3 regions of the Cupriavidus sp. 01L45 genome follow, and region 1 is predicted to be linked to each of the others. Evidence: predicted binding sites of a transcription regulator. Region 1 holds the regulator's gene; each other region holds the start of a gene.
The links. Region 1 encodes sigma-54, which starts transcription at its own class of promoters, with help from an activator protein. Its sites were predicted from a motif close to TGGCANGNAANCTGCTTT; they were not measured.

Region 1 (9,918 bases):
GCTCAGAGAATATGGTGTTGACGCATGTACTTGTGCACGATCTCGATCCGCATCCCCGCGTCCGGCAGCGCCATCAGCATCTGCTTGGCCTTGAGCGGCACGGGCAGCAACTCGCATAGCCGATTGGCCACCCAGCTCGGGTCATCCCACAGGAACGGCTCTGCAAACGGAAGCTTGCCCGGATGCTCCGCGTGGAGCGAGGCGACGATACGGCGCAGCACAGCAAGGCATTCGCCCAGCAGTTCAAGCTTGCAGTCGATGATGTCGGGCGGCAGCAATTCCGCCTGACCCACCAGCAAACCATCGGCGCGCACACTGTGGCCTATCAGCCGGAAGCGCTGGCGCCCGCGCGCACTGATCAGCAGCACGCCAAGCTGCTCCATATTGCAGTCGACGATATCCGCCAGGCAGCCGATGGTCTCGGGCATGGTGGGTTCATTGGGGCGGGCGACCTCGTTGCCGCTGGCGATCAGGCAGACGCCGAAAGGTGTGTGATCGCGCATGCAAGCGCGCACCATATCCACATAGCGTGCTTCAAAAACGCGCAGCGGCAGCAGGCCATCCGGAAAGAGTACGGTGTGCAGCGGAAACAGCGGCAGGCCATCCAGCGCAGGCGGTACCGACGATGTACCGGACGAAGCGGTGGTCGAAGCGGATGAGCCGGGCGTGGCGTGTGAGGACATGCTGAGCCAGCAGAGTTTCGGGCGGGAATTGCCGAGCCTGGCCGCGAAACCTGCAGCTGCGGCCTTCAGCCGCCGGGTGCGAGCTCGCGGTGTCTCACCAGCACATTACCATGGGCGCGAAAATAGTTGGCAAGTCTTTCAGCGATGTACACGGAGCGGTGCTGGCCGCCCGTGCAGCCAATGGCGACGGTCAGGTAGCTGCGATTGTCCGCGATGAAACTTGGCAGCCACTTTTCCACGTAGGCGCGGATGTCATCGGCCATGGCCAGCACCATCGGCTGGCTCTGCAGGAAGTCGATCACGGGCTCGTCGCGTCCGGTCAGCGGGCGCAGGGCCAGGTCGTAGTAGGGGTTGGGCAGCGAGCGGACATCGAACACCAGGTCGGCATCGCTGGGCACGCCGTGCTTGAAGCCAAACGATTCGAACAGCAAGGTGAGTTTCAGGTCATCGCCGCGCACGAATTCCTTGATCCACGCGCGCAGCGTATTGGTGCGCACGTTGCTGGTGTCGATACGGTGCGCGGCCTCCGCCAGCGGGCTGAGCAGCTCGCGCTCCATCTCGATGGCTTCGATCAGGGACGTGTCGTTGTATGGCGCATCGAGCGCATTGTCTGCAACGCCCGCAGGTTCGGCATTGGCCGAGAGGGTCGCCTTGTCGATACGCATCGACAGCGGGTGGCGCCGCCGCGTTTCCGAGTATCGCTGCACCAGCGCATCCGTATTGGCGGTCAGGAAAACCACCCGGACCTGGTGTTCGGAGGCGAGGTTGCGCAGCGTGCCGGGCAATTCGTCCAGCGATTCGCGGCTGCGGATGTCGGTAGCGACGCCAAGATGGGTGTAACCCTGGCTTGCGAGATACTGGGCCAGCGCCGGAATAAACTGAGCCGGCAGGTTGTCAACGCAGTAGTAACCTGCGTCTTCCAGTACGTTCAAGGCAACGGATTTGCCGGAGCCGGAGATTCCGGTGATAAGTATGATGCGCATAGCACGACAAGCATAACATCAGGTGATGACGCCGTCATGACGGCGAGGCGCCAACAAAAATGGCGAACCGAAGGGTTCGCCATTTTCGCATGTCCGCATGCTAAGTGACGCGGGGGCTTACTTGGAGAGGCACTCGCTCATGAAGGCTTTGCGCTCGTCGCCCTTCTTGCCGGTAGCGTCCTTGTTGCACGCCGTCATCTTTTCCTGCTGGCTGTTCTTGGCGGGAGCGGCGGCGGGTTTGTTGGAGAGGCAGTCGCTCATGAAGGCCTTGCGCTCGTCGCCCTTCTTGCCGGCGGCCTGCGTATTGCAGGCCTTCATCTTGTCCTGTTGGGAGTTTGTCGCCGCGGGCGCCGCCGGTGCTGCCGGTTTTGCGGACGTTGCGGGTGCCGCGGGCGTTGCGGTTGCTGCGGCCGGTGCATTCTGGGCGAAGGCGCCGCTGGCGAAAAGCGGGGCTACCAGCACGCACATCGCGATCATTCTCTTCATGCTTGCTCTCCTGGCTGTGGAAAACTTCATGGCTGCTGGCCATGTCGGCGCGGCAACTCGGGCTGGGCTCAATGTCCATTACTGCACAAAACGGCCTGTGCCCCAAACGCGTTGACGACGGAAGCGCGGACGAATGCAATCAATTGAAACAGCCCAGGCACGGCGCTGGCTGCCTAGAGTAGCCGGCCCTGGCCCCGCGATGCCACATCGGCTTGCATCGCGGCGCGCTGGCGGTCCATGAAATCGCGCAGCGTGTCGATGCCGCGCAGGCGCAGGATGGTGTTGCGGACGGCGGCCTCGACCAGCACGGCGAGATTTCGGCCGGCCGCCACCTGGATCTTGACCATGTGGATGGGCAGGCCGAGCACATCCAGATACTGGGAATCCAGCGGCAGGCGTTCGAATTCGCCGTCGTTGCGGCGCACCAGCTGCACCACCAGTTTCAGCTTCATCTTCCGGCGCACCGCGGTCTCGCCAAAGATCGTCTTGATGTCGAGCAGGCCCAGGCCGCGCACTTCAAGCAGGTTTTGCAGCAGGGGCGGGCAGCGGCCTTCAATGAAATCGGGTCCGAGCCGGACAAAATCCACGGCATCGTCCGCCACCAGCCCATGTCCGCGTGAAATCAGCTCCAGGCCGAGCTCACTCTTGCCCAGGCCGGATTCACCCATCACCAGCACGCCCATGCCGAGGATGTCGAGGAATACGCCGTGCATGGTCACGCGTGGCGCGGAAATGCGCGACAGGTAGAGGCGCAGGTGATCGATCACCGCCGCCGAGGACACCGGCGTAGTGAACAAGGGCGTGGAGGAACGCGTGCAGCGCAGTTCCAGGTCGGGCGGTGGCTCCATGCCGTCGGCAATCACCAGGAAGGGCGGTTCCAGCAGGATCAGCTCACCCATCTGGCGCTTGCGCATCTCGTCGTCGAGACGCTGGTAATACGTGATCTCGGGCTTGCCCAGGACCTGGATCCGGTTCGGGTGGATCAGGTTCAAGTGGCCGACGAGATCGGCCGCGGAAGTGGCTTCACGTGCGAACTCGACATCGAACGCCCGGTCGGCGCCTTCCAGACCGGCTACCCAGGAGAGTTTGATATCGGCTGCGTTGTCGTCGAAGATCGACTGCGAGGTGACGCCAGTGAGTTCCATGCGGGTGCTTTCAGGAGCGAGCTTTCAGACAGCGGGGACAATTGCCCCGCTCGCCTGCGTAAAGATCGCCGAGGCCGGTCAGGGGTGCCATTGCGTCAGCAACTGGTGCACGTCATCGGGGGTGGGCAGGGTAGCCAGTCCTTCGCGCATCTCGCGGTCGGACAGCAGCTGGGCGATCTCCGAGAGAATCTCCAGATGTTGCTGGGTGGCCTGTTCGGGCACCAGCAGGAAGATCAGCAGCGCTACCGGCTTGCCGTCGGGAGATTCGAAGGGGATCGGCTCGGCCAGGCGCATGAAGGCGYCAAGTGGCTGCTTCAGTCCCTTGATGCGGCCATGCGGAATGGCAACCCCGGCGCCAAGACCAGTGGACCCCAGCGATTCGCGGGCGAACAGGTTGTCGGTCACGGTAGCGCGCGCCACGCCATGGTTGTTCTCGAAGAGGAGCCCGGCCTGTTCGAACACGCGCTTCTTGCTGGTGACGCTGACGTCGAGGTTGATGTTGCCGGGTGGCAGCAATTTAGCCAAACGATTCATGTGGAATGCGCAGGGTTTTCTAGTAAGCAGGCCCGGGGCCGGGAGGCATCGCGCCGGGCAAAAAAGAAGAAAAAACCAAGGTCCGAAGTTTCACCGGGTGTCCCCCTGCCGGTGTCGGGCGTCTGGCCATTATAGAGCAGGCCCGCCCCCGCCTTGTGCATTGCAATACCCGATGCGCGGAAGCGGTGCCGCGTGCACGGAAAAATCGTTGAGCTTGAGAACTATGTATTGCACAGCATACACCGGTCCATATGCGTTGCGGAATCCCCCGCGTGGTCCCGGATGAGCGCCAGGAACGAAAAAGCCGCGCTATGGGCGCGGCTTGATTCCGGTTTCAAGGGAGTGACACCGGCGGCCCGGTCTGTGGGCCACCAGGCACGGTCATTGCTGCATCTGCGATGCGGCCATCTGATACTTGACCGCTTCGCGGTCGTGGCTTTGCACGCGATCCTTATGGCGAATCACCTGCCGGTCGAGCTTGTCGACGAGCGCGTCGATAGCGGCATACAGGTCTTCATGATGCGCTTCGACAAAGATGTCCTTGCCCTTGAGATGTAGATTGATTTCCGCGTACTGCCGCCGGTCCTTTTCTTTTGTATTGTCGACAGAGAGCAGCACACTTACGCCAATGACTTGATCAAAATGCCTGACGATACGCTCCAGTTTCGTTTCCACGTACTCACGCAGCGGGGGCGTGATGTCCAAGTGGTGTCCACTGATCTTGAAGTTCATAGCGTTTCTCCTTCTGAAAGAGTTGCACCAGGCAGGCGATGCAACTCGGCTACAAAGTCTTGCGGAGAGTAACTGCCGGAATCTTGAGCGCCTCGCGGTATTTGGCAACGGTGCGTCGTGCCACTACGAAGCCTTGCTCGCCGAGCAATTCGGCAATCCGGCTGTCGGACAAGGGATTCCTGGCGTCTTCGGCTCCTATCAGTTGCTTGATCAACGCACGAATTGCCGTTGACGAGGCCGCGCCGCCGGTTTCTGTGGATACGTGACTGCCGAAGAAATACTTCAGCTCGAAAGTCCCCATCGGCGTTGCCATGTATTTATTGGTAGTCACCCGAGAGATGGTGGACTCGTGTAAACCCAGTGTATCGGCAATCTCCCGCAAAACCAAGGGGCGCATCGCAATTTCACCGTGGGTGAAGAAGTTCTTTTGACGTTCGACAATAGCTTGTGCAACGCGCAATATCGTGTCGAACCTTTGCTGGATATTCTTGATCAACCAGCGTGCCTCCTGCAGTTTTTGCTGCAGTCCCGCAGCACCCGCATCGCCTTTTGCACCGCGCAATATCTGCGCGTACATGTCGTTGATACGTAGCCGCGGCATCACATCCGGATTGAGCTGCGCGATCCAGCCGCCATTCAGTTTACGGACAAAAACATCGGGCACGACGAAGTCGGCTTCGGGGCGGCTGTACGCATGGCCCGGATAAGGCGCCAGAGAGCGGATCAGTTCATGCGCCGACTTCAATTCCGGCTCGTCCACCTGCAGCGCTTTTTTCAGGCGCGTGTAGTCGCGCACCGCGAGCAGTTCCAGGTGATTGGTGACAATGGTCAGCGCCAGGTCGCGCTGCGGGTGCTTGATGCGGCGCAATTGCAGCGCCAGGCATTCGGCCGCATTGCGTGCGCCGACACCAGGCGGATCGAAGCTCTGCAGCAGGGTAAGGACGGCGTGGATCTCGTCGACCTCGAATTCAAGTTCATCCGYCAGTTCGCTGCAGATTTCCTCGAGCGAGGCGCTCAGGTAGCCGTCGTCGTCCAGCGACTCGACCAGGAAGATGGCCAGCCCCTTGTCGCGCAACGAAATTTTCAGCGGCGCGAGCTGTTCCATCAGATGTTCGCGCAGCGTGGGTTCGGCGTCGCGCAACTGCATCGGGGTCTTTTCGTCGTCGTCGCCTTGCGGGCGGCGGGCGAAGTCGTCGAGGCTCCAGTCGTTGCCGTAGTCCTCGTTGCTGTCGGAATAGCTGTCTTCGGCCTCGGGCGCGCCGTCGGGGCGGTTCTCGCTGGTGCCCTGGCCGTCGGCGGGCGCCGGCGCGGGAGCGCTCTGCATGTTGACCGAGCCGTCGGCGGCAACGCGCAACGGGCTGTCGAGCCAGTCGTTCTCGCGTTCGAGCAAAGGGTTCTCGGTCAGCGCCTGTTCCACTTCCTGCTGCAGTTCGAGCGTGGACAGTTGCAGCAGCCGGATCGACTGCTGGAGTTGCGGCGTGAGCGCGAGATGCTGCGAGAGGCGGAGCTGTAGCGACGGTTTCATGCGACCTATTTTATGCCCAACTTCCGTGCCGGTGGAACGGAAATTGCTATCGCTGATGACGCCGTGATCGTTGCAGGGTAAAAGGCGACACCGGAGCCACCTTGGGCACAAGGTCGCCGCAGCTGCCGCTTGCTGTGGCGCGCCGCGTTACATGCGGAAATTCTCGCCCAGGTAGACCTTGCGCACCGACTCGTTGGCGATGATGTCTTCAGGCCGGCCCGAGGCCAGCACGGCGCCTTCGCTGATGATGTAGGCGTGATCGCAGATGCCCAGCGTCTCGCGCACGTTGTGGTCGGTGATCAGCACGCCGATATTGCGCGCCTTGAGGAAGCTGACGATGCGCTGGATCTCGCCCACCGCGATCGGGTCGACGCCGGCGAAGGGCTCGTCTAGCAGGATGAAGCGGGGCGCCGAGGCCAGGGCGCGGGCGATTTCCACGCGGCGGCGTTCGCCGCCTGACAGCGAAAGCGCCGGATTGTCGCGCAGGTGGGCAATCTGGAGGTCATCGAGCAGCGTGTCCAGCCGGCGCTCGAGTTCGGCCTTGCCAAGTGGCTTGCCGTCCTGGATCTGCAATTCCAGTACCGCGCGGATGTTCTCCTGCACATTCAGCTTGCGGAACACCGAAGCTTCCTGCGGCAGGTAGGACAGGCCCATGCGTGCCCGTTCGTGAATGGCCAGGCCGCTGATGTGCTTGTCGTCGAGCACGATGTCGCCCTCGTCCAGTGCCACCAGTCCCACGATCATGTAGAAGGAGGTGGTCTTGCCCGCGCCGTTGGGCCCCAGGAGTCCGACCACCTCGCCGCTCTTTACGTCGAGGGACACATCCTTGACCACCGTGCGCGAGCCGTAGCGCTTTTTCAGGTGGCGCACGACCAGCGTGCTGCTGTCCTTCAGGGTGGCGGGCTGGGAGGGTGCGGTTTGGGTAACGGTCATGAAGGCTGAATCCGTGGATCGGGCGACGCGGCGGCGTCAGGGATTGACGGGGGCGGGCGCAGGCTTGAGCGGCAGCGGGGCGCCGGCGGCGCCGCTGGCGGGTTGCTCCTGGCGCGGTGACAACACGGCGCGCACGCGACCGGACGGGCTGCCCGCCGTCGCGTTCTCCGTACCGCCGCTGGCGGTGTAGAACTCGTTGCGGCTGTCGTAGGTGATCACTGCGCCGCGGATCTCGTCGACCAGCTTGGCGCCGGCCAGCCGCGCCATGCGTGCGCGGCCGATTAGCTTGGACAGTTCCTGCTTGCCGTCATACTCGATGCGGTCGCCCCAGCCGTCGATGTATTCGTCGACGTTGTCGCGCTTCTGGCGGATATAAGCCTGCTTGCCGCCCTTGGACGTAGCCACGGCGTACTGGTAGCCCTCGGGATCGGTGCGCACTTCGGCCGCGTCGGATTTCAACACCATGGTGCCCTTGGTCAGCACCACGTTGCCAGTCAGCACATAAACCTGCTTGACGTCGTCATAGCTGGCGTTGTCGGCTTCCAGTACCAGCGGTTTCTCGCGGTCGGCTTTCTCCGCGCTGGCGGGCGCGGCCAGCGTGAGGCCGAGGACGGCTGCCAGCGTCAGCAAAGCGGCCGTGCTGCGGCGGCGACAGGACGATGTCGTCAGGAGTGAATTCATGTTGGCGTGATGGCGGTTGGCGCGGACGGCTGTGGCCCGCGGGCGGCTTCGTTTCCTGGCGGCTGTTTCCGGGCAAGGCGGGCGGGGCTGCGCGGGCGGCACCCGCCTGGGTACCGTTTGCGCCCGCTCGCCTGGCCAGCACTGCTTCGCTTCATCTGGCAACAGCCTCTCGGGTCTTTGTTATCTGGGCTACTTCGCGGGACTCGCCGGCGGCCCCGTAATAATGGTGCCGCGTACGTTACCCAGCAATTGTACTTCGCGGGTGACATTGTTGAAGATCAGCCCGTTTGCCGTCATCACCGACGGGCCGCGGGTCAGCTTGACGGCTTTGTCGGTCTTCACGATGTCATCGTTGATCAGCACCTGGAAATACTCCGAGGCGGCTGTCATCTGCGGATCCTTGGCCGGGTCCGGCCCTTGGGCACGCACGATAAAGGCATTGCCGAACAGGTCGATCACCGAGCCTGCCGCGTTCATCGTGCCGCGATCGGAGTGGCCCGTGACAGGCGGGCGGTCGATTTCGTAGGCGCGCATGGCCGGACGCGTCACTTCGTAGGTCTGGTCGTCCTCGAAGTGGATCATCTTGTCGCCGGTGAACCGCATCTTGGTGTTGCCGTCCTCGGCCAGTTCGGTGGCGGAGAAGCGGACCATGTAGTAATCGGGCTCATGCTTCTTGCCCACCGGCCCGGTGGCGGCTTCTTTCGGGGAATTGACCTGCACCAGCCAGAAAGTGCTGCCCGCCACTAGCGCCATCAACAGCAGCGGCAAGGCGCGCATTCCTAGCCGGCTCAGGGAGGACAGGATATCCCGCATAGTTTGTGGGTGCCCTCAGATGACCTTGGCGCGGGTCAGGTCGTGGATGTGCAGGGCACCGACCAGGCGCTGGTCGGCATCGACCACCAGCATCTGGTTGATGCGGTTCGCCTCCATGACCTGCACGGCTTCCACCGCCAGCTGGTCCGGCCCCACCGTATGCGGCGAGCGGTGCATCACCTCGCTGATGGGCACGGTCTTCCAGTCGCGCGGCGTTTCCAGCAGGCGGCGCAGGTCGCCGTCGGTGAAGACGCCGATCAGGTGGTCGTCCGGATCCACCACCGCGGTCATGGCCATGCCCTTGCGGGTGATTTCCATCAGGGCCTGCGCCAGCGGCGTGCTTTCGCGTACCTTGGGCACTGCGTTGCCGCTGCGCATGACGTCGCGCACATGGGTCAGCAGCTTGCGCCCGAGCGCGCCGCCCGGATGCGAGCGGGCAAAGTCTTCCTCGCCGAAGCCGCGCGCGTCCAGCACCGCCACCGCTAGCGCATCGCCCATCGCCAGCGCGGCGGTGGTGCTGGCGGTGGGGGCCAGGTTAAGCGGGCAAGCCTCTTTCTCCACACCGGCGTTGAGGTGGGCGTCGGCCAGCTTGGCCAGCGTGGAGGCGGGGTTGCCGGTCACGGAGATCAGCTTGGCGCCGATGCGCTTGACGATCGGCACGATCGACAGCAGTTCGGCGGTCTCTCCGGAATTGGAAAAGGCAATCAGCACATCGTCGCGCGTGACCATGCCCAGGTCGCCATGGCTGGCCTCGGCCGGGTGCACGAAAAAGGCCGGCGTGCCGGTCGATGCCAGCGTGGCCGCGACCTTGCGGCCGATGTGTCCCGACTTGCCGATGCCCGACACGACGACGCGTCCGCTGCAATTCAGAGTGAGTTGCACGGCCTGCGCAAATTCGCCGTCCAGGCGGCCCGCGAGGGCGGCGACGGCATCGGCTTCGATCTGGAGGGTCTCGCGAGCGAGCCGAAGTGCTCGATCCGCATTGAAATTAGCTATCATGGCGACGAAGTATACCAACGAATGCGATGGCGCTTGGGCTGTTCCTGGGATCGGGCGGCCGGGGCGGCTGCCGTGCTTGCCGCAATCCGCCGGCAGGGCCGCCCGAGCCGGGTTGTCCTGGCCCGGTGGTGGCGTACCCTGATCCTTCCGATGCACTCTCCGCTGGACCTGACCCTTGTGCTGCTGGCCGCCGCCGTGTTCGGCGTGGTCGCCTTTCGCATGCTGCAATTACCGCCGATGCTGGGGTACCTGGTGGTCGGCATCCTGATCGGGCCGCACGCGCTCGGGCTGGCCAGCGATACCGCGCAGACCAAATACCTGGCCGAGTTCGGCGTGGTCTTTTTGATGTTCTCGATCGGGCTGGAGTTCAGCCTGGGCAAGCTCAAAGCCATGAAACGGCAGGT
Region 2 (8,935 bases), on a different contig from region 1:
CACGTTCTGCGCGCCGAACAGCGTGCGCACCGCCTGCATCAGCAGCAGGCTCACGCCAAACGTCGCCAGCAGCGTTTCCAGCGGACGGCCGTAGAGATGGCGCAGCACCAGCCGCTCCAGCACGAAGCCAACCACGGCCGATGCCAGGAACGATGCTGGCAGCGCAAAAAGCAGGTACCAGTCGAAGGCACCGGCGAAATGCGCCCGGAATACGCCTTGCACCATATAGGTGGCGTACGCGCCGATCATCAGGAATTCTCCGTGCGCCATATTGATGACGCCGATCAGGCCATAGGTAATGGCCAGGCCCAGCGCGGCCAGCAGCAGCACGCTGCCCAGGCTCAGGCCGGCGAAGAGGTTGCCGATGAGTTCGGCGCGGCGCTGGTCGCCGCGCAGGGCATCGAGCGCCTGCTGGGCGGCGCCTCGCAGTTCGGCGTCGGGCTCGCGGTATTTGCCGGCTTCGTCACGCTCCAGCAGTGGCTGCAGCTTCTGCCGGCTTTGCGGATTGCTGTCGCGCCCGAGAATATGAATGGCTTCCAGCCGTTCGTCGCGATTGCCCTCGGCCAGCACGATATTGGCCCAGATCACATCGAGCTTGGCACGCAGGCCGGCATCGGCCTCGGCCTTGCGCGCGGCTTCCACCACCGGGCGCGAGGCGCTGCCGGGCTGGTCCAGCAGCGTGTTGACGGCCTGCGTGCGCACCGCCYCATCGGGCGATTGCAGCAGCGTGCTGCTGGCGGCACTGTCCACCAGCGCGCGCAGGCTGTTGTTAAGGGTCAGCGCTTCGAGCGCATCGGGCTTGACCGTGACCGGTTTGCCGCTGATGGCGTCCACCAGCTTGTCGCCGTCCTGGCGCACCATGCCGACGCCGGGCGCGTATTGCAGCGTATCGTCTTGCAGCGCCTTGAGAATGGGGCCCGCCTCCGCCACCGGCGCCTTGGTGAGCGCGGTGATGGCGGCAGTCTTGGCATCGAAGTCGTCTTCGGCCAGTGGCTTCAGGTCGGCCTGCGTCAGCGGCGCGGCCCACAGCGGGCACGCGGCGAGCAGCAGCAACGCTGCCAGCATGGCGCGCAACCGTGAAGCGAAAGAGAACGATAAGGGTCGGTGCATAAGGTTTGCGATCGCGCGCAGGAAGCGCGCGACCACCTTGGTCGGCGTGACGGGTTTTGCTTTGCGCCGCGGCCCTGAAGCGGCCCGCGGCAGTGAAACAAAGTCGGTTTGCTCCCCTCTCCCGAAGGCGGAGAACAAACACCGGACAGCTTGCGGGCGCGGTCTTCTCGACGCAGGCCCGCCCGCGGTCTTACATCACCTTGTCCGGCTTGCCTTCGTTACCCGCGATGAACGGGCTCCACGGCTGCGCGCGCACTGCCTTCGGCGTCTTCCACACCACCGTGAACTGGCCGTCGCCCTTGACCTCGCCGATCATCACCGGCTTGTACAGGTGATGGTTCTCGCCCATGGTCAACGTGAAGCCGTCCGGCGCCTTGAAGGTCTGGCCATACATCGCGGCGCGCACCTTGTCGGTATCGGTGGTGCCGGCCTTCTTCACGGCTTGCGCCCACATATGGATGCCCACGTAGGTGGCTTCCATCGGGTCGTTCGTCACGCGCTTGTCGCCGCCCGGCAGGTTGTTGGCCTTGACCCATGCCGCCCATTGCTTCTTGAAGGCTTCGTTTTCCGGGTTCTTGACCGACATGAAGTAGTTCCATGCGGCCAGGTGGCCCACCAGCGGCTTGGTGTCGATGCCGCGCAGCTCTTCCTCGCCGACAGAGAACGCCACCACCGGCACGTCCTTGGCCTTGAGGCCGGCGTTGCCCAGTTCCTTGTAGAAAGGCACGTTGGAGTCGCCGTTGATGGTGGAGATCACCGCGGTCTTGCCGCCTTGCGAGAACTTCTTGATATTGGCGACGATGGTCTGGTAATCGCTGTGGCCAAACGGCGTGTAGACCTCTTCGATATCCTTGTCCGCCACGCCCTTGCTCTTCAGGAAGGCCCGCAGGATCTTGTTGGTGGTGCGCGGGTAGACGTAGTCGGTGCCCAGCAGGAAGAAGCGCTTGGCGCCGCCGCCCTCCTTGCTCATCAGGTATTCCACGGCGGGAATGGCCTGCTGGTTGGGTGCGGCGCCGGTATAGAAGACGTTCTTGGACATCTCCTCGCCTTCATACTGCACCGGGTAGAACAGCAGTGAGTTCAGCTCTTCATAAACGGGCAGCACCGACTTGCGCGAAACCGAGGTCCAGCAGCCGAAGGTGACGGCAACCTTGTCCTTGGTGATCAGCTGGCGCGCCTTCTCGGCGAACAGCGGCCAGTTGGAAGCGGGATCGACCACGACCGGCTCAAGCTTGCGGCCAAGCACACCACCGCTCTTGTTGATCTCGTCGATCGTCATCAACGCCACGTCCTTGAGCGACGTCTCGGAAATGGCCATGGTGCCGGACAGCGAATGCAGGATACCGACCTTGATCGGCTCCTTGGACTGCGCCAATGCCAGCGGGCTAACACCTGCCGTTGCGAAGAATGCCGCGGCGGCTACCGCCGACAGTTTCAGCATGTCACGTCTTTTCATTGCAGCTCCCAGATTGTCGTGTTGGATAAGGAACAACGCACCCCGGGTACACCTTCTGCAACTAGCATGCCATGGCATACAAGCTTGTATACATGGTTGCACACACCGCCTGGCGAGCCTCCGGCGGCGGCCACGCGCCATGCCGCACCACGATAGTGCGGATACGTCACGCACCAAGCCAGTGCGGCGTCAGCGGCTGAATCAGATTGGGGCATCCGCCGGCGCGCATGCTGCGGCGTGACTTGCCCGAATCCCGAATCGGCTCTATGGTGGCCGTTCGCTTGCGCGCCGTGCCCTTGCCGCATATTGCGCAGACAAGCAGAAAACAGCACGACGGAGACAACCCATTGAACGCGTCAGCGGCGCCAGGGAACCAGATCGTCATCATCGGCGCGAGTGTGGCCGACATGTGCATGGGCATCCGGCTCAGGCAAGCCTGCATCGATACCTTCGTCGTCTTCGGGAATGCCGGCACGGTGGGCGGCACCTGGCGCGACAACACCTGTCCGGGCCGCGGCTGCGACATTCCCTCCCGCCTGCACCGCTTCTCCTTCGCGCCAAAGCCTGGACCGGTCCAGCGCATGCTTGCCACAGCCGGAAATCCCCGAGCGCTTCGGCCCGCTCGGGCACGTCCGCTATGGCACTGATCGCGCAGCACCTGGATTGAACGGAACCATCAAGCCGGCTTTTTGAACATCCCATCCCAACCAGCAACGCCTCCAGGCAAACCGATGACCACACTTCCGTCATACCAGCCACGCAGCGCCTGGGCCATGGCCTCGATGCTGACCTGGCTGTCGCTGATCAACTTCCTCGACAAGATCGTGCTGGGCATGGTGGCCGTGCCGCTGATGGCGGACCTGAAGCTGCCGCCGGCGGAGTTCGGCCTGATCGCCAGCAGCTTCTTCTGGCTGTTTTCGCTGTCCACCGTGCTGGTGGGATTTCTGTCCAATCGCGTGGCCACGCGCTGGCTGCTGCTGGCGATGGGCCTGTCGTGGGCCCTGCTGCAAATACCGCTGGCGCTGGCCACCTCGGCCATGACCATTCTCTTGTGCCGCATGCTGCTTGGCGCGGCCGAGGGCCCGGCCTTCCCGATCTCCGTGCATGCGTTATTCAAATGGTTTCCCGACCACAAGCGCAATCTGCCGGTGGCGGTGGTCAACCAGGGCGCGACGGCGGGCCTGCTGCTGGCGGGCTTGCTGATCCCGCTGGTGACGATGCATTGGGGATGGCGCGCCAACTTCATGATCCTCGCCGCCATCGGCGCGGCATGGAGTGCGATGTGGCTCTGCGTGGGACGCGAGGGGCCGCTGGCGCAGGCGAGCGACCGGCGCCCCGGCGCCGCGGCCATGCCCGTGCGGCTGCCCTATCGCCGCATCTTCCGCGACCCGACCGTGCTTTCCTGCCTGGCCATCGGCTTCTGCGCGTACTGGGCGCTGGCGCTGGGGCTGACCTGGCTGCCGGCCTACCTGGAGAAAGGCCTCGGCTTCGACCCGGTCACCACCGGGCGCTGGTATGCGGCCATCGTGGCCTCGGCCATGCCCGTCACGCTGATCCTTAGCTGGCTGTCGCAACGCATGTTGCGCGGCGGCGCGTCGTCGCGGCTGGCGCGCGGCGTGATCATCTCGATCGCCGCGCTGGTGGGCGGCTGCGTGTACCTGGTGATCGCGTCGGTAACGCTGGCCCCCGTCCCGAAGACCTTGCTGATTGCCGTGGCGGCATGCCTGCCCCCCGTGGGCTTCGCGCTGACGCCGGCGATGCTGGCGCAGATCGTACCGGAGGCCCAGCGCGGGAGCGTGCTGTCCATCCACACGGCGCTGATCACGCTGGCGGGCATCCTGGCCCCGGCCGTGGTGGGGCAACTGGTGCAGCGCCACGGCATGATCGGTGGCTTCGAAGTGGGATTCACGATCAACGCCATGCTGCTGATGGTGGCCGGCGTGATCGGCCTGTGCTGGCTGAATCCCGAGCGCTCGGCCAAGGCCCTGGCGGCGGCCACGCATGACATGACGGCGGCGCGCTCGCCCGCCTGAGCCCGGCCCCCGCTCAGCGGGCAAACCCCACCAGGCAGCGGCCGCCGCGCACCCGTTGCGGCGGTGGCCTTCAGTGATTACGAATAACGCCGGCTGATCGACTCAGCGACGCACACCGGCCGCTCGCTGCCTTCGCGCTCCACGGTGACTTCCCAGTTCGACTGGGCGCCGACCAGCGCGGGCGCGTTCGGCAGCGGCTCCAGTCGCTCCACCGACAGCAGCTTCACGCGGGCGCGCAGGCGGCTGCCCACCGGTACCGGCGCGGTAAAGCGCACACGGTTCAGGCCATAGTTGACGCCCATCTTGACGCCCGGCATGTCGATCGCGTTGTGCATGAAGGCCGGCAGCAGCGACAGGGTCAGGAAGCCGTGCGCTACCGGGCCGCCAAACGGAGACTCGCGCCGGGCGCGCTCCACGTCGACATGGATCCATTGATGATCGCCAGTGGCTTCGGCGAACAGGTTGACCTGCTGCTGGGTGATTTCAATCCAGTCGCTGACGGCCACTTCCTGGCCCTGCAGGCTTTCCAGTTCTTCGAGCGAAGCGATGGTACGCATGGTGTCTCCTAGTTGTTGTGATGGCCGGGATGGCCGGGATTCAATCGAGGTGCGTGCTGCCCCGGTGCAAGCGCTTTCAGGCTGGGCGGCGGCCGTACATACCCATGCCCTTGACGGTGCAGACCAGTTCGCCGCGCTGATTGGTGGCTTCCCACTGGGTGTGCACCACGCCGCGATCGGGCTTGGACGACGAGGCGCGCGCATCCAGCACGACCAGCGATACGCTCAGCGTGTCACCCGCGTAAACCGGCTTGAGCCAGCGGATTTCGTCCACACCGGGCGAGCCCATGCTGGCCGCCTTGCTGGTCATGTTGTCCACCAGCAGGCGCATCATGATCGAGCAGGTCATCCAGCCGCTGGAGATCAGGCCCTTGTAGATGCTCTTCTGCGCGGCATCCTTGTCGATATGGAAGGGCTGCGGATCATACTGGCGGGCAAAGGTGAGGATCTCTTCCTCGGTCACCAGGTGGGACCCCAGATCGCGCTTGCTGCCGACGCTAAAGTCTTCGAAATAGAGGGTGGGCATGAATGGCTCCGTCAACGAAAGCTATGGCGATGTCCATGTAGCGAGGACAATGCATAACAAAAAACCGCGCCTGGAACAACCGGCGCGGTTCTTTTACTCAACCTGGATCAGACCGTTTCCAGGAAACCGGGCTGTGTCGCAAAGCGGCCCAGGTGATGATCGACATCCCCGAAGGTCGTGTTGATCAGCGTCAGGCGCTTGAACATATGCGCCGCCGGCAGTTCGTCGGTGACGCCCATGCCGCCGTGGATCTGCACCGCTTCCTGGCCGACCGAGCGAGCCGCCTGGCCCACGCGTGCCTTGGCTGCGGAGGCGAAGCGCCGGCGTTCTTCCGGGCTGGCCTCGTCGAACTTGGCGGCGGCCAGCAGCGTGATCGAGCGCGATTGCTCGGCGTGGATGAACATCTCCACCATCCGATGCTGCAGCGCCTGGAAACGCGCGATCGGCACGCCGAACTGCTGGCGGGTCTTGGCGTATTCCAGCGTCGCCGCATTGAGCGCATCCATCACGCCCACCGCTTCCGAGCACAGCAGCACGGCGGCGTAGTCGGCCGCCTGCTCGATCAGCGCAAACGCGGCGCCTTCGGTGCCCAGCAGTTCGCCCGGCGCGTCCTTGAAGGTGATATCGGCAGCGCGCAGGTTGTCGATGGTGCGGTAGTCGGTGATGCTGACGCCAGCTGCCTTCGGGTCCACCAGGAACAGCGAAATGCCATTGGTATCGGCATCGGCGCCGCTGGTGCGAGCCGAGACAACCAGCTTGCCGGCTTGCGCGCCGTGAATGGTCACGACCTTGCGGCCGTTGAGCTTGCCGCCCTTGGCCGTCACGCGCACGTCGTTGAGCGCATAGCGTGCATGCGGCTCATTGAAGGCAACCGCCAGCTTCAGCTCACCGGCGGCGACCTGCTCCAGCAGCGCGTCCTGGCCGCCGGCCAGCTTGAGCGCGTATGCGGCAACCACGGTGGCGAAGTACGGCTCGACCACCAGGCCGCGGCCCAGTTCCTGCATCACCACCATCATGTCGACGGGCGTGCCCGAGAAGCCGCCCTGCGCTTCAGGCACCGGCAGCGCGGTCAGGCCGAGCTCGACCAGAGCGCCCCAGGCGGCATCGCTATGGCCGGCTTCGGCCTTGATGCCCTTCTTGCGGGTTTCGAAATCGTAGTCTTTGTCGATGAAGCGGTGGACGGCGTCAGCCAGTTGCTTCTGTTCGTCGCTGAGATTGAAGTTCATATCGCGTGTCTCCTCACAGCCCCAGGATCATCTGGCTGATGATGTTCTTCTGAATTTCGTTGGACCCGCCGTAGATGGAGGTCTTGCGATAGTTGAAGTAGTAAGCGGCGAGCGGCGCGGCATCGTCATAGCCGGTCACCGCGTGCTCGTGTTCGCATTCCAGGTAGGCGGTGTCGAACGGCTGGGCATAGGGGCCGACGGCCTCCACCATCAGTTCGGTCAGCATCTGCTGGATTTCCGTGCCCTTGATCTTGAGCATCGAGGCCTCGGGGCCGGGGCCCTTGCCGGCGCTCTCGCTCGACACCACGCGCAGCACGGTCAGTTCCAGCGCCATCAGTTCGATTTCCAGCGCGGCAACCTTGGCGCCGAACAGCGGATCTTCCAGCAACGGGCGGCCGTTCTTCTGCTGTTGCTTGGCAACGCGCTTGAGGAAACCCAGTTCGCGCTTGGAGTTGCCCACGCGGGCGATACCGGTGCGCTCATGGCCGAGCAGGTACTTGGCATAGGTCCAGCCGCGGTTCTCCTCGCCCACGCGGTTTTCCACCGGCACCTGGACGTTGTCGAAGAACACTTCGTTCACCTCATGCTCTTCGTCGAGCATGATGATCGGGCGCACGGTGATGCCCGGCGTCTTCATGTCGATCAGCAGGAAGGAAATGCCCTCTTGCTTCTTGGCTTCGGGATCGGTGCGGACCAGGCAGAAGATCATGTCGGCGTGCTGGCCGAGCGTGGTCCAGGTCTTCTGGCCGTTGACGATGTAGTGCTTGCCGTCCGAGGTCAGTTCGGCGCGGGTCTTCAGCGATGCGAGGTCGGAACCCGAACCCGGCTCCGAGTAACCCTGGCACCACCAGTCGGTGCAATCCAGGATGCGCGGGAGGTAGTACGACTTCTGCTCCTCGCTGCCGTACTTCATGATCACGGGCGCGACCATGGCCACGCCGAAGGGCAGCACGCCGGGTGCGCCGACGCGGGCATTTTCCTCGTCCCAGATATGGCGTTGCGTGGCGTTCCAGCCCGTACCGCCGTACTGGACCGGCCAGTGCGGCGCGGACCAGCCGCGGCCGGCCAGCAGCTTGTGCCAGCGCACCAGATCGTCGCGATTGGGGCGGCGGTGGTTCAGAATCTTGCTGCTGATTTCCGCCGGCAGGTTGGCCTCCAGCCAGCCGCGCACTTCGGCGCGGAAAGCATCGTCGGACGCCGAATAGTTGAGATCCATGCCCGTCTCCAGTGATGCCGGTGTGAGACCGGCAAATTGTTCTAGCTAGCGCGTCATGCGCCGGCAAGAGCACTGCCTCGGGCACAGGACGCTATTCAGTGAGCCGTCTGCTTGAGCGCATCCGGCACCACGAGCTGGAAAGTATCGATGCCTTCGTCGGCAAGCGCCTGCACTTCGTCCGGCGAAGCCGTTCCGCGGATCCCGCGTTCCGGCGCTTCGTCGTAATGCATGCGCCTGGCCTCTTCGGCAAAGCGTTCGCCCACGTCCTCGGTCTGCGCCAGCACCTGCTTTACCGCCTTCAGGTAAAGCGACTGCAGCGTTGCCGGCGCCGGGGCTTTCGCCTCGGCTGGCCTGCCAGCCGGCGCGGCGACCGCTCCCGAAAGATTCAGGCGCGGCGCGCTGGGCAGCCGGGTGATGGCATGGTCCTCGCAGACCGGACATTGGACGAGATTTTGCGAAATCTGCGATTGCGCATCGTCCTCCGAAGCAAACCAGCCCTCGAAACGATGGTCTTGCGCGCAGCGCAGGTCGAGCACCTTCATGATGTTTCCAGCCCGTCGAAAGCTATAGTATCCGCGAAACGGAATTTTGTGAACGGTCGTGCTAATTTTTTTGCGGCCATAACGGGGCCCTTGGTGGGAAAGCCTTGGGCGGGGGGGTGAGGAGGTATGGCTGCAATCACACGGCTAAAGAGGGATTTTACGCTTATGGGGGGTGGGATGCGTTGGGGCGCTGTTTCTTTGGGCGGCGATGGCTATTGCACCCGAAAGCCGTACGACATCATCTTGCGGGGCTGGTCGCTGTTTCTTTG
Region 3 (9,918 bases), on a different contig from region 1:
TTACCTGCACCGTCTTGCCGAGGTACTCGCCGCGGCGTTCCTTGCGGATCACCGACTCGTAGATCTGGCCCGTGGTGAAGTTGTTCGACTTGCGCATCTTGGCCGAGACGAAGCGCTCGTAGTGGCCGAGATCGAGGTCGGTTTCAGCACCGTCTTCCGTGACGAACACCTCGCCATGCTGGAAGGGGCTCATCGTGCCGGGATCGACGTTGATGTAGGGATCTAGCTTGAGGAGGGTGACTTTGAGGCCGCGCGACTCAAGAATGGCCGCGAGCGAAGCAGCAGCGATGCCCTTGCCGAGCGAAGAGACGACACCACCGGTGACGAAGACGAATTTGGTCATAAACCGAGCTTGCCGGGGAAATCGGGATTATACATGAGAGCCTGGCTGCTGCAGCGCCGCATTTGCGACAAGTCGCCTTGCCCGGCAACCGCTGAGACGCATTCGCCGCTTCGCACCCCGGCCCTCGCTGCTGCCCCTGCCTGACCCCGGCTACGGACGCGCGGCCGCGGGCGAATTGCCCCGCATTTCGCCGACGAGATCGCGGATCAATCCGGCCGTCTGGCCGGGCCGCTCCATCGGATAAAGATGCCCGCCCTCGATAAAGCGCAGGCGCTCTCCCACCAGCTTGCGCGTGGCGCCGAGCCCGCACTGCCGCACTTCGCGCGACTGCGTGCCGGCGACAAAGCCGACCGGCACCGGCGCGCCGCGCGCAACGCGCGAGCCCAGGCTGGTGGGCAGGGTGCGGTAGATATGGTACTCGATCTCACGCTCGAAACGCAGGCGGCGCTCGGCGTCGTTGCCGGTCGGCTCGGTGCCATGCATGGCGTAGTCGCGCAGCACCTCCTCATCCCAGGCCGCGAATACCGGCTTGGAACGGAAATGTTCCCAGACCGCCTCGGCACCCGGCCAGTGGGTGCGGCGCCGCCGCGTCACCGCCGCGGGGCCGGGCCGTTCGTCCAGGCCGAAGCGCTGGCCGGCCTTTAGCAAGGCGGCACGCCAGCCGGCGATCACGGGCGAATCGAGCATCACCACGCCGCGCACCCATTGCGGGCGCCGCAGCGCGGCCATCAGCGACAGGAAGCCACCGAGCGAATGCCCCACCAGCCACACCGGCTCGCGGTACTTCTGCTCCACGGAAGCCAGCAACTCATCGACGAGGTGCGGCCACTCTCGCGTGACCGGGAACTTCGGGTCATGGCCGTATCGGTCCACGGCGCGGATCTCGAAATCGTCTTCCAGCGTTGCGAACAGCTTGCGGTAGGTGCTGACGGGAAAGCCGTTGGCATGCGAAAAATGCAGGATGTCACGCATCTGGGATATCCGCCCTCAGTCCTGGGTGCCGGCGCGTTCGCGCGTGGCGCGCACCGGCTGCCCCCAGCGGTCGCCTTCGCCCTGGCGCGCCAGCGGAAACTCCGCCGGGGCGCAGGCATCCCATTCCGGATCGTTGATCTCGCCGAAGACCTGGCGCAGGCGATGCCCCCAGGTATCGCGGATCATGCGGAAGTAGGCGTTCTTCTCGTCGATATTGACGAAGCGGGTCACGCGCAGCGAATCGGCCTCGTAGACCAGCAGGTCCAGGGGCAGGCCCACCGAGATATTGGATTTCAGGGTGGAGTCCATCGAGATCAGTGCGCATTTGGCGGCTTGGCCAAGCGGCAGCGTGGGTTCCACCACGCGATCGATGATGGGCTTGCCGTACTTGGCCTCGCCGATCTGGAAATAGCAGTTCTCGGGCGTGGCTTCGACAAAATTCCCCGCCGCGTACACATGGAACAGGCGCACCCGCTCGCCACGGATCTGCCCGCCGAAGATCAGACTCACATTGAACTCGATGCCAGCCTCGCGCAGGGCGTGGGCATCGTGCTTGTGCACCTGGCGCACCGCGTCGCCAACGATGGCGGCCGCCTCGAACATATCGCGCGCGGTCCACAGGGAGCGCTTCTCGTCGCGGCCTTCTGCGAGTATCTGGCGCACCGCCTGGCTGATCGCCAGGTTGCCCGCCGTCAGCAGCACCATCACGCGGTCGCCCGGCTCCTCGAACACAGTCATCTTGCGCGCGGTCGAAATCGCGTCGACCCCGGCATTGGTGCGGGAATCGGAGAGGAACACCAGACCGGCATCCAGCCGCATGGCTACACAGTACGTCATGATCTCGTCTTGTTATGGTGCACGGCCCCGCCCGGCGCACTGCCCGGAGCCAGGCCGCATTCTAGCGCCGCCCCTGCGCGGCTGGAACACCGTATCACGCCCATTCCTGGTGCGCTTCGCACCACCTCGCTCACTGCAGCGGTGCAATGGCAATCTCGACCGCCAGCTGCTCGCCGCTGCCGCCCTCGCGAATGCCTCTCACCGGCGCGGCCATGCGGTAATCACGCCCGACCGCAAGCCGGACATGACGCGTGTCGCTCAGGCAAGCGTGCGTCACGTCGATACTGCACCACAGCTCCCTGTCCACGTCCACACAGACATCGGCCCAGGCATGGCTGGCCAACTCGGAGGCCGCCGGGTCGTAGAAATAGCCGCTGACGTAGCGCGCCGGAATACCGAGGGCGCGGCAACATGCCACCATCACTTGCGCCTGATCCTGGCAAACCCCGCTGCCCAGCCCGAAGGCCTCGCTGGCTGACGTGCCCACATCCGTGCTGTCTGCCTTGTACCGCACCCGCTCGGCTATGCCACCGGCCAGAGCCAGCAGGGCCGGCACCTCGTGCCCCGCCGCCAGGTAGGGCGAGGCAAAACGTAACATTTCCGGATGCGCGGCGGTCAGCGGCGTGCTGCCCAGGTAGTAAAGCGGCGAGACACGCGCCTCGCCCGCCGGCGGCGCATCGCAGAAAAGCGGCACTTCTCCGCCGGCGGGCGGCGTCACTTCCACCACGCCGCCTGCCTCGATCACCAGCGTATGCGCAGGGCCCGCCACGGTAAAGCTGTGAACGATATTGCCAAAGCCGTCGCGGGCCTCGGACAGGTTGCCCGGCACCGATAGCTGCCAGCCTTGCACGGCCTGCAACGGGCCCGAACGCGGCGCGAGCCGCAGTTCGTGCACGCTGCGCCGGACCGGCTCGGCGTAACGGTAAACCGTCTTGTGATGAATCTTGTATTTCACGATATGGCGAGGCCGGCACAACCTCCCACGTGAAGTGGCTCAGGCAGCCAGCAGCGGCACGAGAAAATCCCGGCTGATGCCGTTGCCGAGGTCGCCGATGCGCTCCAGGAAACTGGTCAGGTAAGCATGCAGCCCGACGGCGAAGATGTCGTCGATGCGCGCGTATTTCAAATCGGCGTGGAGTTTACCAGCCTGCCGCTCGGTCTCCGAAGAATGCTGGTTCCCGACCAGCGACAGGATCGCCACCACCTCGTCCATGCTCGATACCAGCGAACGCGGCATGTCCGGGCGCAGGATCAGCAGCTCGGCCACGCGCTCGGGCGTGATCACCGTGCGGTAGATCTTGCGGTAGACCTCGAAGCCGGACACCGAGCGCAGTACCGCCGCCCAATGATAGAAATCGTTGGCGTCGCGATTGGGATCGCTGTCGTCCAGCGTGCCGGCCTGGAATTTCACATCGAGGATCCGCGCGGTATTGTCGGCGCGCTCCAGGAACGTACCCAGCCGCATGAAATGGAAAGCATCGTCCTTGAGCATGGTGCCGAACTGCACGCCACGGGCCAGGTGGGAGCGGAACTTGACCCACTCGAAGAATTGCGCGGGATCGTCGGACAGAATGCCGTCAGCGATCATGCGCTGCACGTCGAGCCAGGTGGTGTTGATGGTCTCCCACACCTCGGTGGTCAGCGAGCCGCGCACCGCGCGCGCATTCTCGCGCGCCGCGCGTAGGCAGCTCATGATCGACGAGACATTGGTCATGTCCCGCACCATGAAGTCGATCACATCGTCGCGCGTCAGCAGGCCGTACTTCTCGTCAAACACCGTGGTCAGCTCGGAGATATCGAGCATGGCCCACCAGCCCTGCTCCGCCACCTCGGCGGATTGCGGCAACAGCGACGTCTGGTAATTCACGTCGAGCATGCGCGCGGTATTCTCCGCGCGCTCGGTGTAGCGCGCCATCCAGAACAGATGGTCGGCAGTGCGGCTAAGCATGTCAGTCCCCTCGTACTGCACTGTTCGCCCGCGCGCCGCCGGCATCGAGGCGGCCGGCGCGGGAATCTCAAACAATCCTTGCGAGCGCCGCGCTTCAGCGCTCCAGCACCCAGGTGTCCTTGGTGCCCCCGCCCTGCGAGGAATTGACCACCAGCGAGCCTTCCCGCAGCGCCACGCGCGTCAATCCGCCGGGCACCATGCGCACGTCCTTGCCCGACAGCACGAATGGGCGCAGGTCGATGTGGCGCGGCGCGATGCCGGACTCGACGTAGGTCGGGCAGGTTGACAGCGCCAGCGTGGGTTGCGCGATGTACTGCTCCGGACGCGCGCGCACGACCTCGCGGAAGGTATCGATCTCGGCGCGGGTGGCGGCCGGGCCCACCAGCATGCCGTAGCCGCCGGCGCCGTGGGTTTCCTTCACCACCAGTTCGTCCATGTGATCGAGCACGTACTGCAGGTCGTCGGGACGGCGGCACATATAGGTCGGGACATTGTTCAGGATGGCTTCCTCGCCGAGGTAGAAGCGGATCATGTCCGGCACATAGGGATAGATCGATTTGTCGTCGGCCACGCCAGTGCCGATGGCATTGCAGATGGTGACGTTGCCGGCGCGATAGACCGACAGCAGTCCCGCCGCGCCCAGCGTGGAATCGGGCCGGAACACCAGCGGGTCGAGGAAGTCGTCGTCGACCCGGCGGTAGATCACGTCGATGCGCTGCGGGCCCTGCGTGGTACGCATGTAGAGATGATCGTCCTGCACGAACAGGTCGCTGCCCTCGACCAGCTCCACGCCCATCTGCTGGGCCAGGAAGGCGTGCTCGAAATAGGCGGAGTTGTACATGCCGGGCGTCAGTACCACCACGGTGGGATCGGCGATGTTCTGCGGCGAGACCCCGCGCAACATGTCGAGCAACAGGTCCGGATAGTGGGCCACCGGCGCCACGCGGTTGCGCGCGAACAGGTCGGGAAACAACCGCATCATCATCTTGCGGTTCTCCAGCATGTAGGAGACGCCGGAGGGCACGCGCAGGTTGTCTTCCAGCACGTAGAACTCGCCCTCGCCCGCGCGTACCACGTCGATGCCCGCAACGTGGGCATAGATATCGCGCGGCACGTCGATGCCGAGCATCTCGGGCCGGTACTGCGCGTTGTTGTAGATCTGGTCTGGGGGAATCACGCCGGCGCGGATGATGTCCTGGCCGTGATAGATATCGTGAATGAAGCGATTCAGCGCGGAGACCCGCTGGCGCAGCCCGCGCTCCAGCGTGGCCCACTCGCTGGCGGGAAAGATCCGGGGAATCACGTCGAACGGGATGGTGCGCTCGGTGCCGCTGTTGGACTCGTCCTTTTCGCCATACACGGCGAAAGTGATGCCCACACGCCGGAAGATCAGGTCCGCCTCCGCGCGCTTGTTGCCCATGGTGCCTTCGGACTGTCGCGCCAGCCAGTCCGCGAACTGCTTGTAATGCCCCCGCACGGCACCTGCCGGCAGGGACTCTCCCGCGTGGATCGCTGCCGCCACGCCATCTTGCCAATCGAGCATCTCGTCGAAAAACCGCGCCGCCATGATGGCCGTTCCCCCATGATTTGGGCGCCGCCCAAACTGCCGGCGATCCCGTTTTGATTGGCTTCTTGTTCCCGGCACAGCACCTTGAGGTCACCACCCGCAGCCCGGCGGCGCAGCCGCGGACCGTCGTCATGCTTCGAAGTGCTGTACCTATAGGATACCTATGACCACGAAAGCCGCAAGCGGCGGGCATTCGCGCCATCAAACATGGATTAAGCAAGATGTCTGCCAGCCCCTCCTCAATTCGCACCAAGACGGCGCCCGGGAACGGTCCGGGCGGGGGCAACCGCGCCGCGCTAACGCGCCACGGCCGTACCCTTGCATGCCGGCACTTCGGCCAGGATGTACTGCACCAGGGCTTCAGGGGTCTGGCGGATATCGAGTACCAGCGCGTCGCGCGGCTCCTCCAGCGTTTCGAACTGGCTCTGCAGCAGCGCCGGATTGAAGAAGTGCTCGCTGCGCTCGGCCAGGCGACCGCCGATGACCGCGGCGTCGCCCTTCATATAGACAAAGGTCACGCCGCCGTCGGGCGGCGTCAGCCGGTCGCGATAGGTCTGGCGCAACGCGGAACAGGTGAACACATGGGTGCGGCCTTCGGCGCGGGCCGCATCGATCGCCGCGCGCATGGCGGCCAGCCAGGGCCAGCGGTCTTCATCAGTCAGCGGGATGCCGTTGTGCATCTTCGCCTTGTTGGCGGCGCTGTGGAAATCATCGGCGTCGTGAAAGCCGCAATGCAGGGTCTCGGCCAGCATCTGGCCGACGGTGCTCTTTCCGCTGCCGGAAACGCCCATCAGGATGTAGATCATGTCTGCTCCAGCGATCGTGTTCGGATGGTTTGCCCATCCTTGTCGGTAGTCCCCGCGCCGGCCGCCGGCAGTGTCCGGAAGCATACGGCCCTGAAGCCATGATAGGACCCGCATGGGCCGGCTCGGGGTCGTCCCCGCCAGCCGTTGGCTGCCGGGGACACAAATGACACAAATATCGGGGCGCGCCGCCTATTGTGCGACGGCCGCGCCGGTTTGGACAGCGCCGTGCGCGTCGGCTTCGGACAGGTCCAGCGCGCTGCCGCCCTCTTCTGCTATCCGCGCATTGCGGCGGAACAGGCCAAACAGGCCGCGGCCGACGCTGAAGCTGGCGAAAGCGTCGTCCGGCAGTACCGCCGAGGCGCGCGCCGCGAAGTCGGCGTCGCCGTCGGCGCCACCGAGCCATTCCAGGGTGCCAGCGACGGCATCCACGCGGAGGCGGTCGCCATCGCGCACTCGCGACAAGGGCCCCCCAGCAAGTGCCTCCGGACCCACATGAATGACAGCCGGCACCTTACCCGAAGCACCCGACATGCGCCCATCGGTCACCAGCGCCACCTTGTGGCCGGCATCCTGCAGCGCGCCCAGCACCGGCGTAAGGCGGTGCAGCTCGGGCATGCCGTTGGCGTTCGGCCCCTGGAAGCGCACCACCGCGACCACATCGCCAGCCAGCTCGCCGGCATCGAACGCGGCCTGCAAGCCTTCCTGGGAATCGAAGACGCGCGCCGGCGCCTCCACCACCCGATGCTCCGGCGCCACCGCCGACACCTTGATCATGCCGCGGCCAAGATTGCCCTGCAGCAAGCGCAGGCCGCCCTCGGCGGAGAACGGCTCGGCCGCGGTGGCCAGAACCGTCGCGTCACCGCTGGTAGCCGCACCGTCACGCCACTGCAGCACGCCGTCGATCATCACGGGTTCCTGCGTGTAGCGTGCCAGGCCGTGCCCGGCCACGGTTTCCACGTCCTCATGCAGCAGCCCCGCGTCGAGCAACTGGCGAATCACGTAGGCCACGCCGCCGGCGGCGTGGAAATGGTTCACGTCGGCGGCGCCGTTGGGATAGACCCGCGCCAGCAGCGGCGTGATGCGCGAGAGGCGGTCGAAGTCGTCCCAGTCGATGATGATGCCGGCCGCGCGCGCCATCGCCACGAGGTGGATGGTGTGGTTGGTCGAACCGCCGGTGGCCAGCAGGCCCACCACGGCATTGATCACGGCGCGTTCGTCAACGATGCGCGCCAGCGGGAGGTAGTCCGCACCCCGCGCCGTCAGGGCCAGCGCGCGTTGCGCGGCGGCGGCGGTGAGCGCATCGCGCAGACCGCTGTCAGGATGCACAAAGGCCGCGCCGGGCATATGCAGCCCCATGATCTCCATCAGGAACTGGTTGCTGTTGGCGGTGCCGTAGAAGGTGCAGGTGCCGGCCCCGTGATAGGCCTCGCACTCGGCTTCCAGCAAGGCTTCGCGGCCGACCTGGCCGGTGGCGTAGAGCTGGCGCACGCGCGCTTTTTCCTTGTTGGACAGGCCCGTCGACATCGGCCCGGCCGGCACGAACACCACCGGCAGGTGGCCGAACTGCAGCGCGCCCATCAGCAGGCCCGGCACGATCTTGTCGCACACGCCAAGCATCACGGCGGCATCGAAGGTGTTGTGCGACAGCGAGACCGCGGTCGCCATCGCGATGGCGTCGCGCGAGAACAGCGACAACTCCATGCCGGCATTGCCCTGCGTGATGCCGTCGCACATCGCCGGCACCCCGCCCGCCACCTGCGCCACCGCGCCAACGGCGCGCGCGGCCTCGCGGATCACGCCGGGGTAGCGCTCGTACGGCTGGTGGGCCGACAGCATGTCGTTATAGGCGGTGACGATGCCGAGATTGGCGGCATGCTCGACCCGCAGCTTGAGCTTGTCATGCACTGGCAACGCGGCCAGGCCATGCGCGAGGTTGGCACAGGACAGCCCGCGCAAGGGACCCAGCTCCTGCTGGGCGCGTTCGCAACGCGCCAGGTAGGCGGCACGGCTGCGCTGGCTGCGCGCGATCACGCGCGCGGTGACGGACTGTACTTCGGCGTGGAGGGCTTTTGACATGCGTGGGATTCCTGGTCGTGATGCCTGATCGTATCCGGGAGGACTGGGGAACGCGTTTGTTTGTAGATTTTCTACATTATATCGAAAGGCAATTTGAAAACACCATGCGCACGCATCACAAAGCGCCGCATTCACGGCAAAAATCGACAGAATAGGTGAAACCCCTAGTCACAAGCCCACCGGAAGCCGAGGCGATTTCGATGTTGATTATGTAGAATATCTACATGCAGTGCGAACTACCGAACCCCGGATACCGGGGCCAAAGGCACAAGAATGCCCCGGCACAGACAGCCCTCCTTACCATGCGCGACCGAATCCTTGCCGTCTACGACACGCTTCGCCCCTCCGAACGCCGCCTTGCCGACTACGTTGCCCGGCACGGCGCCAGCGTGATCCGTTTGTCGATGCCAGAACTGGCCGAGCGAGCGGGTGTATCCCAGCCCACCATCGCGCGCTTTTGCGCCGCGCTCGGTTATGACGGCTTCCGCGAGTTCAAACTCCAGTTCGCCCAGAACGTGGGCGGCGGCACGCCCTTCGTGCACCAGGACGTCAAGGCCGAAGACCGTCCCGCCGACATCGCCGGCAAGGTGTTCGACCGCACCATCGCCACGCTGATGACAGTGCGCAATGCGCTGTCCGCGGACCAGATCGAGCACGGCATCCAGCTGCTCGCGGCGGCGCGGCGCATCGAGTTCTATGGCTGCGGCAACTCTGGCATCGTCGCGCTGGATATCCAGCACAAGTTCTTCCGCCTCGGCATTCCCACCGTTGCGTACTCGGATTCGCATGTATTCAGCATGTCCGCGGCGTTGCTCGGCCCAGGCGATGTGGCGGTGCTGGTTTCCAACAGCGGGCGCACCTGGGACATGCTGGCCGCCGCCACGCTGGCCCGCGCCAGCGGCGCCAGCGTGCTGGCGCTGACCCACAGCGGTTCGCCGCTGGCCGCGCTGGCGGACGTATGCGTGTTCTCGGACGTGGAAGAAGACAGCGAGGTCTACACGCCAATGACCTCCCGCATCTGCCACCTGGTGCTGGGCGACGTGCTTGCGGCCGGCGTCGCACTGGAACGCGCCGACACCGTCTCCGCCGGCCTGCAGCGCGCCAAGGCCCATCTGCGCGAGCGCCGCATCGCCCAGGCCGAGCCCGCGCATCTCAGCGAGGCGCCGGCGGCGCCGCGCGCCAGTAGCGCCGCTCGTGCTGGCGGTAAGCCCGCACCTCGTAAGACTCGCCGCGCGTCATGATCTGGACCGCGCCGGTTTCGTCGCTGCGATAGCGCGCGATGCCGTGCGAGCCGTAGCGATCCCAGATCTCGGGGCGCGGATGCCGGTGGCGATTGCGATAGCCCATCTGGAACAGCGCCAGCTCGGGC

Region 2: urtA (urea ABC transporter substrate-binding protein) is a predicted target of sigma-54. The motif match lies at 2,621-2,638, and genes of this name have one in related genera.
Region 3: AC1DT6_RS17095 (circularly permuted type 2 ATP-grasp protein) is a predicted target of sigma-54. The motif match lies at 5,881-5,898, and genes of this name have one in related genera.

The regions. Positions count from the first base shown of each region.
Region 1 is NZ_JBFTSG010000013.1:57,877-67,794, forward strand. Features, by position in the region: gene AC1DT6_RS11195 (LON peptidase substrate-binding domain-containing protein) at 3-683, opposite strand; gene rapZ (RNase adapter RapZ) at 749-1,666, opposite strand; gene AC1DT6_RS11205 (PsiF family protein) at 1,784-2,152, opposite strand; gene hprK (HPr(Ser) kinase/phosphatase) at 2,326-3,297, opposite strand; gene ptsN (PTS IIA-like nitrogen regulatory protein PtsN) at 3,376-3,831, opposite strand; gene hpf (ribosome hibernation-promoting factor, HPF/YfiA family) at 4,213-4,563, opposite strand; gene AC1DT6_RS11225 (RNA polymerase factor sigma-54) at 4,613-6,088, opposite strand; gene lptB (LPS export ABC transporter ATP-binding protein) at 6,236-7,021, opposite strand; gene lptA (lipopolysaccharide transport periplasmic protein LptA) at 7,058-7,702, opposite strand; gene lptC (LPS export ABC transporter periplasmic protein LptC) at 7,892-8,515, opposite strand; gene AC1DT6_RS11245 (KpsF/GutQ family sugar-phosphate isomerase) at 8,531-9,514, opposite strand; gene AC1DT6_RS11250 (monovalent cation:proton antiporter family protein) at 9,665-9,918, shown strand, end outside.
Region 2 is NZ_JBFTSG010000015.1:78,956-87,890, forward strand. Features, by position in the region: gene urtB (urea ABC transporter permease subunit UrtB) at 1-1,110, opposite strand, end outside; gene urtA (urea ABC transporter substrate-binding protein) at 1,301-2,566, opposite strand; gene AC1DT6_RS12605 (hypothetical protein) at 2,733-3,092, opposite strand; gene AC1DT6_RS12610 (MFS transporter) at 3,298-4,599, shown strand; gene AC1DT6_RS12615 (MaoC family dehydratase) at 4,677-5,156, opposite strand; gene AC1DT6_RS12620 (MaoC family dehydratase) at 5,233-5,682, opposite strand; gene AC1DT6_RS12625 (acyl-CoA dehydrogenase family protein) at 5,790-6,908, opposite strand; gene AC1DT6_RS12630 (acyl-CoA dehydrogenase family protein) at 6,922-8,124, opposite strand; gene AC1DT6_RS12635 (DUF1178 family protein) at 8,220-8,666, opposite strand.
Region 3 is NZ_JBFTSG010000022.1:81,277-91,194, forward strand. Features, by position in the region: gene AC1DT6_RS17070 (CTP synthase) at 1-343, opposite strand, end outside; gene AC1DT6_RS17075 (alpha/beta fold hydrolase) at 494-1,315, opposite strand; gene AC1DT6_RS17080 (proteasome-type protease) at 1,331-2,152, opposite strand; gene AC1DT6_RS17085 (transglutaminase family protein) at 2,283-3,107, opposite strand; gene AC1DT6_RS17090 (alpha-E domain-containing protein) at 3,147-4,100, opposite strand; gene AC1DT6_RS17095 (circularly permuted type 2 ATP-grasp protein) at 4,195-5,667, opposite strand; gene AC1DT6_RS17100 (gluconokinase) at 5,964-6,473, opposite strand; gene edd (phosphogluconate dehydratase) at 6,663-8,549, opposite strand; gene AC1DT6_RS17110 (MurR/RpiR family transcriptional regulator) at 8,852-9,790, shown strand; gene AC1DT6_RS17115 (DNA internalization-related competence protein ComEC/Rec2) at 9,702-9,918, opposite strand, start outside.